Regions from separate parts of the Blautia sp. AM29-29 genome, predicted to be linked through region 2. Evidence: predicted binding sites of a transcription regulator. Region 2 holds the regulator's gene; each other region holds the start of a gene.

Region 1 (4,821 bases), on a different contig from region 2:
TGCCAGACGGTATGCGGTCGACTCCGCCGGAGTTGCCTCAAGGTTGTACAGATCGCCGTACTCCTCCTGGTAATCAGAAAGACGCTCTCTCATATGGTTCAGAACTTCTTTCGTAAACTGCTGTGTCTTCGGATCCTCCAGACCCTTTCCGAGCCATGCGGCATTTAAGCCGGCCTCGTTCATACCGATCAGACCGATGGTTGAGAAGTGGTTCTCAAACGTTCCAAGGTACCGTTTCGTATATGGATACAGTCCCTCGTCCAGGAGGCGGGTAATGACCTCACGTTTCGTCTTTAACGAACGTGCGGCAATATCCATCATATGATCGAGACGGCGGTAGAACTCTTTCTCATCTTTGGACTGATATGCGATACGCGGCATATTGATGGTGACAACGCCGACCGATCCGGTGCTCTCGCCGGAACCGAAGAATCCGCCGGTTTTCTTTCGAAGCTCACGCAGATCCAGGCGGAGACGGCAGCACATGGAGCGCACGTCGCTTGGTTTCATATCGCTGTTGATGTAGTTGGAGAAGTACGGGGTACCGTATTTTGCAGTCATTTCGAACAGCAGACGGTTATTCTCCGTATCGGACCAGTCAAAATCGGATGTGATGGAGTAGGTCGGGATCGGGTACTGGAAGCCTCTTCCGTTGGCATCTCCCTCGATCATCGTCTCGATGAACGCTTTGTTGACCATATCCATCTCTTTTTTACAGTCTTTGTACTTGAAGTCCATCTCCTTGCCGCCGACGATCGCCGGAAGCTCCGCGAGGTCATCCGGTACGGTCCAGTCGAGTGTGATGTTGGAGAACGGTGCCTGGCTTCCCCAGCGGCTCGGTGTGTTGACGCCGTAGATAAACGCCTCGATGCACTTCTTCACTTCGCCGTAGCTTAAGTTGTCCACTTTGACGAACGGCGCCAGATACGTATCAAACGAAGAAAATGCCTGCGCACCTGCCCACTCGTTCTGCATAATGCCGAGGAAGTTGACCATCTGGTTGCACAGAACCGAAAGATGTCTTGCCGGAGAAGAAGTAATCTTTCCGTTGATGCCGCCAAGTCCTTCTTTGATGAGCTGTTTTAACGACCATCCTGCACAGTAGCCGGTCAGCATCGACAGGTCGTGGATGTGAATATCCGCGTTGCGGTGTGCCTCGGCGATCTCGTCATCATAAATCTCTGATAACCAGTAGTTGGCTGTGATCGCGCCGGAATTGCTTAAGATCAGACCGCCGACAGAATACGTTACGGTCGAATTCTCTTTGACACGCCAGTCCTCTACTTTTACGTAGCTGTCCACGATCTCTTTGTAGTCTACGATCGTCGATTTCATGTTGCGGATTTTTTCCCTCTGCTTGCGGTACAGAATGTAAGCTTTTGCCACTTCTGCGTAGCCGCACTGGATCAGCACGTTCTCCACGCTGTCCTGAATTGCCTCCACTGAAATTTTTCCGTCTTTGATCTTGGACTGAAAGTCCGCTGTTACGCGCAATGCCAGCATCTGAAGCATGTCATCGCTGAACTGCATATCTTTTGCGCCGAATGCTTTTCCAATCGCATCGGTAATCTTTTTCATCTGGAACTCTGCAATCGTTCCGTCTCTCTTTTCTACCTGAAACATGGAATCCCTCCTGTTAATTCAACCGTTTCTGCAAGGCCTTTTTAAGGTTCCACTCTTTGCAGTGTCTGAACCATATGATAGCAGAGCATGTTTCTCCCGTCAATAGTAAAAAGTACCATATCTAGTGTGAAATTTTCTAACATCACTAGATATGGTACTTTTACTTGTGTTCTGTCCCTTCCATTTTTCGGCGCTGTACGGCGCTTAAAGGGATGTACTGCCGTTTTTAAGCCCGCTTGCCATACCTCTATACCCTCGGATAGATATCCTTCGGTACATAGGCTTTTACGCGGATGCCTTCCGGCAGATATTCTTCTTCGAGCAGAATTCCGTATCCGCGGATCAGTGAAATCGTTCCCGCCTTATCGTACGGATAGAGGCGCTCGATATAGATTTTTCCCTCCATCATCCACGAGGAGAGTAAATTTTTGAGGTCTTCGAGTCCCTGTCCTGTTTTGGCAGAGACCGCAAGGCTCGCGTCTGCCCGGAAATCTTTTACAACCATCGGGGCGAGAAGCTTATCCTGCTTGTTCAGCAGGGTGACGATCTTTTTGTCCTCAACTTTCAGTTCCCGCAGCGTATCGTACACGACCTGCATCTGCAGCTCCATCTGCGGATTTGACGTATCCACAACGTGGAGAATATAGTCGGCATACCGTGCTTCCTCCAGCGTACTGCGGAATGCATCGATCAGATGATGTGGCAGCTTATTGATAAATCCAACCGTATCGGTCAGCAGGATTTCCTGTCCATCCGGAAGGGTCAGTGACCGCGTCGTCGTATCCAGCGTGGAAAACAGCATTGCATCTGCCAGAATTTCCGATCCTGTCAGTGCATTTAAAAGACTGCTCTTTCCCGCTGACGTATAGCCTACGAGCGCCGCTACCGGGATTTTGGAACGTTTTCTGCCTTCACGAAGGAGCTCTCTGTGCTGGCGTACTTCCTCAAGCTCACGTTTTAACTGCGTAATACGCGTGCGGATCAGGCGCCGGTCGGTTTCCAGCTTTTTCTCTCCCGGTCCTCTCGTACCGATTCCGCCGCCAAGACGGGAAAGCGATGTGCCAAGGCCGGAAAGTCGGGACGCACGGTACTTTAACTGGGCCAGCTCAACCTGGATTTTACCCTCGCTGCTCACGGCGCGCGCCGCAAAGATATCCAGGATCAAAAGCGTACGGTCCATGATCTTGCATTCCAGTGCTTCCTCCAGCCCTTTTAACTGGATCGAGGAGAGCTCATCGTCGCAGATGATGCCCGTCGCATCGCAGGCGCGCACCAGAATTTTCAATTCCTCTAATTTTCCTTTTCCGATGTACGTTCCCGGATGAATGGCCTCCCGCACCTGCACCAGGCGGCCCTCCACCTTCGCACCGGCGGTGCTGGCCAGTTCCGCCAGCTCGTCGAGCGATTCTTCTGCTTTTGCGCCGCCGTTTTCCTGTACGCCGACCAGAATCACGCGCTCCTGTTCTTCTCTTAAATCAAACAATCCAACTTCCTCCGTCTGTTATCGGTTCTGGAGAAACGTATTTTCCCGCTGCGCCGCGGTGTTTTCTGGATATGCTGCCAGAAAATCCGCCATCAGCGACTTCGCGGTATCAAAATCCGCCCGTTTTTCATAGGATACAATCTGGTTGAACAGCAGATTTTCCCGGTCGGAATCCTCTGCCGTTTTGAGTCCTTCCTCGATATACGAGAGTGCACTGTCCGTGTCGTTTTCCGCAAGTGCGCAGAGCGCCAGCCCGTTGTTTGCTGCCGCCGCAAAGCCATCTGTCGAAAGATACGAAGAAAACAGTGCTTTCGCCTCATCGTTCTGACCATTGGAAAGGTAAACCTCGCCGAGCATTTCCATCGCCGCGCTGCTGCCGTCTTTCATTGCCTTCGAGAACGCTTTGACCGCCTCGTCCTGCTCCTCCAGATAGTAGTATGCGCAGCCGATGTTATAATAATCCTCGGTCGTTTTCGGCTCAATCTTCACTGCCGCTTCGAGGTAACGGTCTCCGTCCGCCTTCATGCTGCTCTCCTGATACAGCTCGTAAATGTCAAGGCAGAGCTGATAGCTCTCCTTCGTCTCCACTGCCGCATCAAAATCCACCTTCGCCTGCTCGTAATTCTTCTGCAGGAAGTACGCGCGTCCCCTAAGGAACAGCGCATCGGCATCTGCCTTTTCTTCCTGAATATTGGTGCAGATCTCAATGGCTCCATCCAGATCTCCGGCCTGTACGCAGGTTTCCGCCTCGTAATACATGACATCGCGCGAAAACTCCGCGTCTTTGTGCTTCATGCTCGAAAGACTGCTCTTGAAAGCCTCTTTTGCCTTGTCATACTCCTGGCTTTTCAGATAAGCGATGCCGAGCGACCGGTAGCTCTCCGCCAGTCGGTCGCCTGCCTTTACGGCTCCCTCCAGCATCGCAATCGACGTTACGTAGTCCTTCTGTTCGAGCGCCTCGATGCCCTTTTTATAAAGCTTTGAATTTTTATTTTCACAGCCGCCAAGCATCATTGCCGCCGCCAGAAAAAAGATTACCAGTCTTTTTTTCATTCTGTCACAAGTCCTTCTTTATGCATCACAGAAACAACCTGGTCTACGTATTTTGCACACGTTGCGTCGTCCGGTGCTTCCACCATGACACGGATCACCGGCTCGGTGCCGCTCTCTCTTACGAGGATGCGTCCGTCATCGCCCAGGGCCTCTGCTACGTCTTCTACTGCTTTCTGTACTGCCGGGTTGGCCTTTGCAGCTGCTTTGTTTGCCACGCGGACATTCTTTAAGAGCTGCGGGTAAATCACTACCTCGGCTGTCAGGGTGCTGAGCGGGAGTTTCTTATCTATCAGCACTTCCATCACCATCAGGGAGGTCAGGATTCCGTCACCGGTCGTCGCGTGCTTGCTGAAAATGATGTGGCCGGACTGCTCTCCGCCGAGAGAATAGCCGTTTGCCATCATGTTCTCGCACACGTATTTGTCGCCGACTGCCGTCTTCTCATACCGGATACCGGCGCGGTCACACGCTTTGTAAAGACCGAGGTTTGACATGATCGTGGTCACAATCGTATCTCCGTTTAACTGGCCTTTTTCTTTTAAGTATTTACCGCAGACATACATGATCAGGTCTCCGTCTACCACATTTCCCAGCTCATCGACAGCGATGCAGCGGTCTGCGTCTCCGTCGTAGGCAAATCCGACGTCGAGGTGTTTCTCTCT
Region 2 (4,821 bases):
TGTTGGAAAGCAGACAGGTGGAAAAACCAGTCTCCCGGAGAGACGCAAAGAACGCAGCCGCCTCCTTCGTCGCCGGCGCACCGTGCGGAACAAGCGTATTATCGATATCAAAAATCACGCCCCGGTATCCTTTCCGGTACAGATCCGCGTAATCGATCGTATAGGCACTTTTTTCTCTCCGGTCCGGGTAAAACATCCGCATCAGTATAGTTCCCCGGTTCTTCTGGTTTTTTCCACTCATCTTCTTTCTCCAATCCTCTTTTCGTTTATACAGTAACTTTATTCTTCTTTCAGAAACTCCTGCAGAGCCTCAAAATTTGCTTTCATCTGGTCATAGCCGTGCTGGTAAAATTCCCGCAGCCTCTCCTCGTCCTTTTCGAGACGCGATACCGCCGGTATCTCCGGGCGGATCACAAAGACGGAGCCTTCTTCTTCCCATTTTTCGATGCATTCGAGCACCTGGTTATAATGTTTCGCGCGGTTTACAAGCGCACGCACGAGATTCGGGTATTTGCGGAATGCCGCCACATACAGCTCCCAGCCTCTCGTCCCCTCTTTTTTGCGGTAACCGAAATTCCGTGTCAGAATAATGACATTTTTTCGGTGTCCCGTCTTTAAGGAACGAATAATCGGGATCGAATCGGCAACACCGCCGTCGACGTACTCGTTTCCGTCGATCTCCACCATCGGGCAGGCGATCGGCATGCTCGATGATGCACGGCCAATTGCAAGCAGACGTTCTTTATTTTCGCGGTCATCCAGATATTCCGCGCGTCCCGTCTCACAGTTTGTCACAACCAGCTCACACGTCTGCGGCGATGCAAAATACGTATCAAAATCAAATGGAAAAACCTCATACGGATACCGTTCGAACACCATATCCATGTCGAGCAGTGCTTTTTTCTCAACGATTGTCTTGATATTCTTATTGACGTAGCGGTTTTTCTCATCCGTGACAATCATACAGTCCCTCGTTCTGCCAATCTGGCGCGATACATAGTCCAGCGCATTGCAGGCTCCGGCGGAAACGCCGATCACATGAGGGATATAATACTCCTGCTCCATCAGAAAGTCCAGCGCTCCTGCTGTAAAGACGCCGCGATTGGCCCCTCCTTCCAGTATGACTGCTCCGGATTTTGTTATGCTGTAATTTTTTGTCTCATTCATTCTCCTGCACTCTCCTATTTTTCACAATGACACATTACTTCCCGCACAGAGCAATGCCGGAGCAGATCGGAAAATCCCGACACGCTCCGGCCCTTCTGCCTGTTTTATCTGTTTTCCAGCGGAACATAGTCCACTTCATCTTTGACACTCTTGTACGCCGGGCGGATGATCTTGTCGGTGTTGATCAGTTCCTCCATCCGGTGTGCACTCCAGCCGACGATACGCGCGCAGGCGAACATCGGGGTGTAGAGCTCCAGCGGAAGATCCAGCATGCTGTAAACGAAGCCGCTGTAGAAGTCGACGTTTGCGGATACACCTTTGTAAATATGGCGCTCCTCGCCGATGATCTTCGGAGCCAGTTCCTCGACCATAGCGTACAGCCGGTAATCTTTCTCTCTGTGTTTTTCTTTTGCCAGCTGCTCAACGAAGGTTTTGAAGATGCGCGCACGCGGGTCGGAAATGGAGTAAACCGCATGGCCCATACCGTAAATCAGACCTTTCTGGTCGAACGCCTCTTTGTGCAGCAGCTTTCTTAAGTAATTCGATACTTCTTCCTCATCCGTCCAGTCTTTGACGTGTGACTTCATATCGTCGAACATCCGCACAACCTTGATGTTTGCACCGCCGTGCTTCGGTCCCTTTAAGGAGCCGAGCGCCGCTGCAATTACGGAGTACGTATCGGTTCCGGAAGAAGAAACAACATGTGTTGTAAAGGTCGAGTTGTTACCGCCGCCGTGCTCCATGTGGAGGACGAGGGCAAGATCGAGGATCTTCGCCTCCAGCGGGGTGTATTTCTGATCCGGACGGAGCATCAGCAGAATGTTTTCTGCGGTGGAAAGCTTCTTCGACGGATTGTGGATATATAAACTTTTTCCCTTGATATAATGGTTGTACGCCTGATAGCCATAGACGGACAGCATCGGGAAAACAGAAATCAGGTTAATGCACTGGCGAAGCACATTCGGAAGGGAGGTATCATCTGCGTGGTTGTCGTACGCGTACAGGGTCAGAACGCTTCGGGACAGAGTGTTCATCATGTCCTTGGTCGGCGCTTTCATAACAACGTCACGCACAAAGTTCTTCGGCAGGGACTGCTGCTGTTTTAAAATCGTCTTAAAATGCTTAAGCTGCTCTTCATTCGGCAGATTTCCAAACAGGAGCAGATAAGCGACTTCTTCAAATCCCATACGGTTTTCACTCAAAAATCCCTGGGTCAGTTTTTCCACGTTGATGCCGCGGTAGTACAGACGTCCGTCACACGGTGTTTTGACGCCGTCAATGATATCCGAAGACACAACGTTTGAAATCTGTGTCAGTCCCGCAAGGACGCCAACGCCGTTGACATCGCGCAGTCCGCGTTTTACATCGTATTGCCCATACAGCGAAACATCCATTTTGGAGTTATCCAGACAGATGTTTGTCAGTTCCTCTATTTCCGGTGTTACTTTCATGCTAAAAGCCATATGCATTCCCCTTTCTCTTCTCTTTTTTACTCACTTTCGCTCATTATAGCATTAAACCAGGGGATTCGTATACTGAAATTTTTATAAACATTCGAAAAATTTTCGTAAGATTTTGTCTCACAAAAGGTATCAGGCTTCTGTTTTACATGCATCGAAGGCTTGATCCAGTGCGTCCAGGAAATCTCCCATCACGTAATACAGCGTCTCAAACCGCAGATAATCGAGGACGTTTTCATCCCACATAAACTTCAGCACCGGCGGGAATTCCTCATCGGACTCCCAGAACTGGAAGACGAGCGGCAGAAACGGAAAGACATGAAAAACAAAAGCAGCGTCTCCCGGGAAATATGGTTTTCCGCCAAGGGAAACGCATGCTTTTTTCAGCTGTTCCACATGCCCGTCATACCGTGCGGCGCGGCTGTCGTGAACGCCGGACGCAATCGTGCGGCCTTTGATCGTTCCCTTTAAGGAATTGGTACGCGCATACGTGCCGGCGAGCACAATCTCCTTCTTTCCGCAGCAGAGCAGGTCGAAAATCGTCAGCGTCTCATTGAAACTGCCCTGATGTACATGAAGAAAATGGTCTTTTGATCCCTCCACAACGCCGGTATGGCGGTTCACTCTCCATTCTTCAAAAAGATACGGCACATAGAAATAATCGTCATCAAACGCAAAGCCATACTTTCCTTCGATCTCCTTCTGATCGTATGTCAGAAAACGTTCCTGCATCTGATCACGCATTTTAATATAGTTCGACACTTCCATTTTTTTGCCTCCCGCTATTTGTCGAGCATCTTTTTCAGCTCGTCCATGAACGTGTTGACGTCCTTGAACTCACGGTAAATCGACGCAAAACGGACGTACGCCACCTGATCCAGGTCTTTTAAGTAATGCATGACCTTCTCTCCGATCACAGAGCTTGGAATCTCGCGTTCCTCGCCGTTGAAAAGCTCCGTCTCCACCTTGTTGACCATCTCGTTGATCTTCTCGGCGGACACCGGCCGTTTGTGGCAGGCGCGCAGGATACCGGTCTCGATTTTCGAGCGGTCATACTGCTCGCGGTTCATATCTTTTTTGATGACGATCAAAGGGATCGTCTCCACTTTTTCGTATGTCGTAAAGCGTCTGCCGCAGACATCGCACATCCGGCGGCGGCGGATCGCATTGCTGTCTTCAATCGGGCGTGAATCCACAACCCGGGTATTATCCTGATTACAAAATGGACATCTCATATCTTTCGTCCTCGTTTCTAAATAAGTATTTCGGAAAGTTTTCTACTTTTACAGTATACGCATTTTTCCGTGAAATTCAAGTCAACTGCAGCAACATTTTCGCATATGTTTTTCCATAGGAATCTGTAAAAAGGAGCACCGCATGCGCGTTGTAGATCTCCGCCAGAAAGAAGTTATCAATATCTGCACCTGCAAAACGCTCGGCTGTCCGATTGATGTGGAATTCAATCCAAAAACGGGACATCTTACCGGACTCGTTCTTCCGGGTCCTGTGAAATTCTGCGGCTTTTTCTGCCACGGCGAGGATTTTGTGATCCCATGGGACCGCATCTGCCAGATCGGCAACGATATCATTCTCGTCGAAATTCCGGAAAAAGAGAAAAAACAGCCCTGATCAACGGATATGAAAACCGAATTCCGATTCCAGCGGAATCTTCGTCCATTTTGCATCCGTGATTTCGATGTAGCTGGAGGTGCGGATCCTTTTGATCATCTCCGTGATCGTCTCCTCATCACCCTGCACCTCCATCTCCACCGTCTCATCCCAGCAGTTTCTCACCCAGCCGGTCAGTCCGAGCTGGTAGGCAGCATAATACGCCCGGTAACGGAACCCCACGCCCTGCACCTGGCCGTAGAAAATCACATGGTACCGGATTTCTTCTTTTTCGTCCCTTCTGTCTCGTTTCGCTGTCTCGTTCATATTTCTCTGCCTCCCAACAGTCATTGCCTAAAATTCGTCTGCCGTCGCACAGTACAGCGGAAGCGGGAACCAGTCGGATGGAATGTTCTTCCAGATTTCAGATGGAACCTTGCTTCCCTTACTTGCCAGCGGTGAAAGAAGCAGTTCCTGCGCCTGCTCCCGGTTGAGTACATCTGCCCCCGGATGGGCTTCCCGTGTCACGGTCACAGTTCCATCTTTTACCGTCACGGTCAGCGGCTGTCCCTCCAGTACGGCGAAC
Region 3 (4,821 bases), on a different contig from region 2:
CCCTGCGGAAAATCCAAACCGAATGGATTTCCCGCAGGGGATTTCGTTCTTTTATCGTATTACAAATATCGCAATGATTTTACATCGATTTTCTCTCTGCAATTTCCGCCATCTTTGCTTCATTCAGACGTGTGTCGCCATGGACACGGCTGTAGGAAAGATAGCCGTTCATACGGTCGATCTTTGTCAGGTTCTTGGAACCGCAGACCGGGCAGACATCCATGTCGAGTTCCTGGTGGCCGCAGTCATCGCAGTAAGCCAGGGACAGGTTGACGCCCTCGTAGTAGCCAAGCTCCATCGCACGCTCGATCAGTGTCTTGATCGCGCCTTTGTTGTAGCCGACCGGATAGCGCACGTACTGGATTTTTCCGCCGTTGCAGAGCTCCCAGAAACGTCCCTCGAGATCCTGTTTCTGGATCGGGGTAATGTCCTCGGTTACGTGGCAGTGGAAACTGTTGCTCACATACGGGCGGTCCGAAACGTTGCGGACGATGCCGTACTGTTTGCGGAACTGCTCTATCTGCAGGCCGCACAGGGATTCTGCCGGTGTGCCGTAGATCGCATAGAGGATGCCGTCCTCTTTCTTAAACTCGGCAACCTTGTCGTTGATATATTTCAGCGTGTCAAGTGCGAACTGTCCGTCCTCAACAAGAGATTTTCCGTTGTACAGCTCCTGCAGCTCGTTCAGCGCCGTGATACCGAACGATGCGGTCATCGGCTTTAACAGCGGGCGGATCTTGTCGGACGGTTTTAAGTGGCCGCCGTAGAAACCTCCCTCACAGTAAGCCAGCGGGTTCGTGGATGCACGCATCTCGCCGAGGTAATCGTAGGTCCGTTTGTGCAGATCGCGGATCATCTCGAGGTAGAAATCAAGCACTTCGTGGAAATCGCGGTTCTCGGAACGGGATTTTGCCAGGATCATCGGAAGATGAAGGGAAACGGCTCCGATGTTGAAACGTCCGACAAAGACCGGTTTGTCGTTCTCATCTGCCGGCTCCATGCCTCCGCGCTCGTACCACGGGCTAAGGAAAGCACGGCATCCCATCGGGCTGATGACTCTCTTGTATTTCTTGTACATCTCGGCGATGTAGCCCTCGCCGCTCATCGACAGCCAGTCCGGATACATGGTTTTAGAGGAACAGTCAAGTCCTGCCTCAAAGACATCTTCTGCGATGCCGCCCTCTCCGTGAATTGCCTTGTCATATAAGAAGACGATTTTCGGGAAGAGCACCGGCTTTTTGTGGCCTTTCTTGCCCTGTCCGTTTTTGTGGACCTCAAGAAGGGAGATGGAAATCATCTTCTCGAACATGCTCGTTCCAAGGCCGAGGGTCACGGTAACGAACGGATAATCACCGCGGGAAGATCCAACAGTGTTCAGTTTATACTCAATTCCCTGCCATCCCTGATCGCACTCTCTTCTTACTTTGTCGATCGCATACTCGATGGCTTTCTCCTGTGCACCCTCCCAGGATGCGTCGGTATATTTCAGGAACTCTTTTACGTAGTAATCGTAGCTCTTCTGTGCGTACGGAGCAAGGATCTTGTCCACCTCCGGCACGGTAAAGCCGCCGTACTGCTGTGCAGCGGTGCTGAGGACGATATCGCCCATGACATCAAATGCGGTGTCGAGTGTCTTCGGCTCGTTGTACCAGACATTTCCCATCTCGAAACCGCCTTTTAAAACGTTTCCGACATCGAACAGACAGCAGTTCATGGTATCGAGACGTGCGGACTGGTCGTGGATGTAGATGTAACCGTCCTTACAGGCCTGCAGCTCGTTGCGGTTCATGAAGAACTTGCGGTACAGCTCTTTGTTCAGCTCGTTGAAAATCAGGCTTCGCTTCGTTGCAACGAGGGCGCTGTCGGTGTTGGCATTGCTCTTGTCGCCGATGTAGCGGATGGACTGGCTCTTCGTGTAGACCTCGTCCATCATATGGATAAAATCAGTTTTGTAATTGCGGTAATCGCGGTAGCTTTTTGCCACAGCCGGGTTTACTTTTTCGAGTGCTCCCTCCACGATATTGTGCATATCGCTGATCGGAATTTCGGTCTTTCCAAGGGAATATACGTGCTCGGTTGCGAACTTACAGATAAAGTCAATCTCCTGCTGTGAGAAGGTATACAGGATTCTCTGTGCGGATTTATTTACGGCACGGACGATCTTCTGCGCGTCGAATTCTTCTTTGGTGCCGTCCTTTTTGATAATATAAACCATTGTGGTGTCCTCCAATTCAAACACTATATCTTGTGTGTCCCCCACCCTTTTCTTGTAGCGGGCACCACATATTGTAGCATGTTTCTTTTGAAAAGAAAAGGCATTTCCTGTAAGTTTTTATTTTCAGAATATTGCATACTGCTCTTTCGTGCAGACAGAAATCTGCATTTTTCAAATTCGTTCTGCAAGCGTTCCTTCAAAAACGGTCTCGGCCGGGCCGGTCAGAAGGACCTTATTTTTCGTCCGGTCCCATGTAACGAAAAGCCTGCCGCCGCGCAGTTCTACGGCAGTTTCTCCCTCCGAAACACAGCCGGAAAGCATCGCCGCGACGGCTGCCGCACACGCTCCCGTTCCGCAGGACAGCGTTTCACCGCTCCCACGTTCCCAGACTCTCATTTTTATTGTGTGTTGATCTAAAGTCTGGATAAACTCTGTATTGATACGGTCCGGGAAGCAGGAAAGGTGTTCAAAAGCGGAACCGGTCTTTGCAATGGATATTTTTTCCACATCTTCCACCGGAATCACCGCATGCGGATTTCCCATCGAAAGGCAGGTCATCGTATAATTTTCCCCGCACACGGTAATTTTATGCTCCAGCACATATTCCCCCAGAGAAACAACGGGGATCTGTGCGGCGCGGAATTCCGGCGTTCCCATCTCCACTGTCACCTGACAGATCTTATTCGGATTCTCCCCCGTCTGCAGATGAATCACACGGTTTCCGCTGCCGGTTTCGATAGTCAGCGTCGTTTTTCTCGTCAGCCCATGCTCGTACACGTATTTTCCCACACAGCGGATGCCGTTGCCGCACATCGCGCCCTTCGAGCCGTCGGCGTTGTACATTTCCATCGAAAAATCTGCTGTTTTGGATGCCCCGATCAGAATCAGCCCGTCCGCGCCGATGCCGAAATGGCGGTCACTTACCGCTTTTGCCAGCCGTCCCGGACTCTCCACCCGCTCCTCCATGGCATTTACATAGATATAATCATTTCCGCAGCCCTGCATTTTTGTAAAACGCATACACAGCCTCCTCCCAGACTTCTGCCCTTTCCAGTTCCTTACTAAATATGTATTCCGTACCGCGCTTTTGAAAAACCATTTTTCTCAAATCCGCTTCAGACATTGGAAAACGAAGCGGAATGTGATAGAATAGGGGGAACTGATATCGTTACTTACATGAAGTAACTCTCAAATATTTTTAACCATTTATTATGAGGAGGTTTTGATGAAAAAATACCGTTGGGTTTTAACAGCAGTATTTGCCGCTTTCCTCGTGGGAACGAGCGGCTGCGGAAAGAAAACAGAAACGATTCCGATCACAACCATCAGTCAGAGTACCGACGATGACGACCCCAAAGACAATCTGGCGGCCTCCGGCGATTCCGATGAGATTCCGGAATACGATGTGGATCTCTCGAAGAACCTGAACAGTTTTCAGCTTGCCATCTGGGGCGATACATACGAAGTTCCGGAATCCTACGCGGATTTTACAGCGCTTGGCTGGGTCTACAGCGGCGACGACACAAAGGAAATCCAGCCGGAATCCTTCTCAGAGGGCGAAAGCTTTGAAAAGGACGGAAACCAGATTACCGTCGATATTGCCAATCCGGACACCACGGCAAAGCCAGTGGCGGAATGCCTGATCGGAGGCATTCACATCGATACCTCGACCGCTGAGGGTCAGAATATCTATGTCGGCCTGCCGAACGGCGTCACCCTGCAGCAGTCGCTGATGGAGGATGTGGAAAGCATCTACGGTGCGCCAAAGGACCGTTATGAGGCCGATACCTCTGTGCAGTTCACGTATGAATACGGGCTGTACCAGACGATCACGCTCGGCTTCGATAACGAAACGGGAATTCTGTATTCCCTCGATATGCAGAACTTTACGACCACGGCTGATGCAGAAGCGCTCGATGGTGTCAGCGATGCCACAACACCGGAAGTGGAGGCCTACCAGGCACCGGAAGCCGACAGCAGTAAAATCAACGACTGGACCGTCCGCTTTGACGATGTACTCTATCATCTTCCCGTTCCGGTCAGTGAACTTCTGGACCACGACTGGACCGTCAATACGAAAGAGTCCGATACGGCCGTTTTAAACGGAAAATACGGCTACGTCACGCTGGAAAAGGGCGGTCAGAAGCTTTACTGCACCGTACATAATTACGGCGCGGAGGCGACGACAGTACGCAACTGTTTTGTTACTTCGCTGTACGGCGATCTCGATACGACAAAGATTCCGATTTCAATCACAAACGGCATCACGCTCGGCACTTCCGAGAGCGATTTTCTGGCGAAGGCAGGGGATGCCAAATCAGAAAAAACGGAAAAAGAGGATAGTAACCTGACACTCTACACATTCTATAGTGATGACGAAAAGCTGGACTACACTGAAATCGGCATCGACAACGATCTGAAGCTGGTACGCAGCATCAAGGTGGTTCACAACCAGCCGGAAGCGCCGGAAGAAGAAGCCAAAAAAACTTCCGCGGAAGATTCATCTTCCGTTTCCGACAGTCAGGAACCGTCCGAAACACCGGCTCCGTAACGATACTTTCAGAAAAATGGCTGCATGGCAGCTTACTACAGACGAAAACGAGGAT

Evidence for each region. The regulator NrdR, encoded in region 2, represses ribonucleotide reductase genes. The targets are predictions, from matches to a motif close to CACAANATNTTGTG.
Region 1: a site for NrdR is predicted at 1,737-1,750, ahead of DW769_RS02310 (ribonucleoside triphosphate reductase). Genes of this name have one in related genera too.
Region 3: a site for NrdR is predicted at 2,237-2,250, ahead of nrdD (anaerobic ribonucleoside-triphosphate reductase). Genes of this name have one in related genera too.

The regions. Positions count from the first base shown of each region.
Region 1 is NZ_QUJD01000002.1:135,840-140,660, forward strand. Features, by position in the region: gene DW769_RS02310 (ribonucleoside triphosphate reductase) at 1-1,623, opposite strand, end outside; gene hflX (GTPase HflX) at 1,871-3,106, opposite strand; gene DW769_RS02320 (tetratricopeptide repeat protein) at 3,125-4,159, opposite strand; gene glmM (phosphoglucosamine mutase) at 4,156-4,821, opposite strand, start outside.
Region 2 is NZ_QUJD01000001.1:305,181-310,001, forward strand. Features, by position in the region: gene DW769_RS01395 (YqeG family HAD IIIA-type phosphatase) at 1-205, opposite strand, end outside; gene DW769_RS01400 (patatin-like phospholipase family protein) at 280-1,167, opposite strand; gene DW769_RS01405 (citrate/2-methylcitrate synthase) at 1,272-2,630, opposite strand; gene DW769_RS01410 (DUF3786 domain-containing protein) at 2,760-3,395, opposite strand; gene nrdR (transcriptional regulator NrdR) at 3,410-3,862, opposite strand; gene DW769_RS01420 (YlmC/YmxH family sporulation protein) at 4,005-4,256, shown strand; gene DW769_RS01425 (acylphosphatase) at 4,257-4,562, opposite strand; gene DW769_RS01430 (GNAT family N-acetyltransferase) at 4,590-4,821, opposite strand, start outside.
Region 3 is NZ_QUJD01000015.1:43,526-48,346, forward strand. Features, by position in the region: gene nrdD (anaerobic ribonucleoside-triphosphate reductase) at 80-2,215, opposite strand; gene dapF (diaminopimelate epimerase) at 2,387-3,235, opposite strand; gene DW769_RS11560 (hypothetical protein) at 3,441-4,766, shown strand.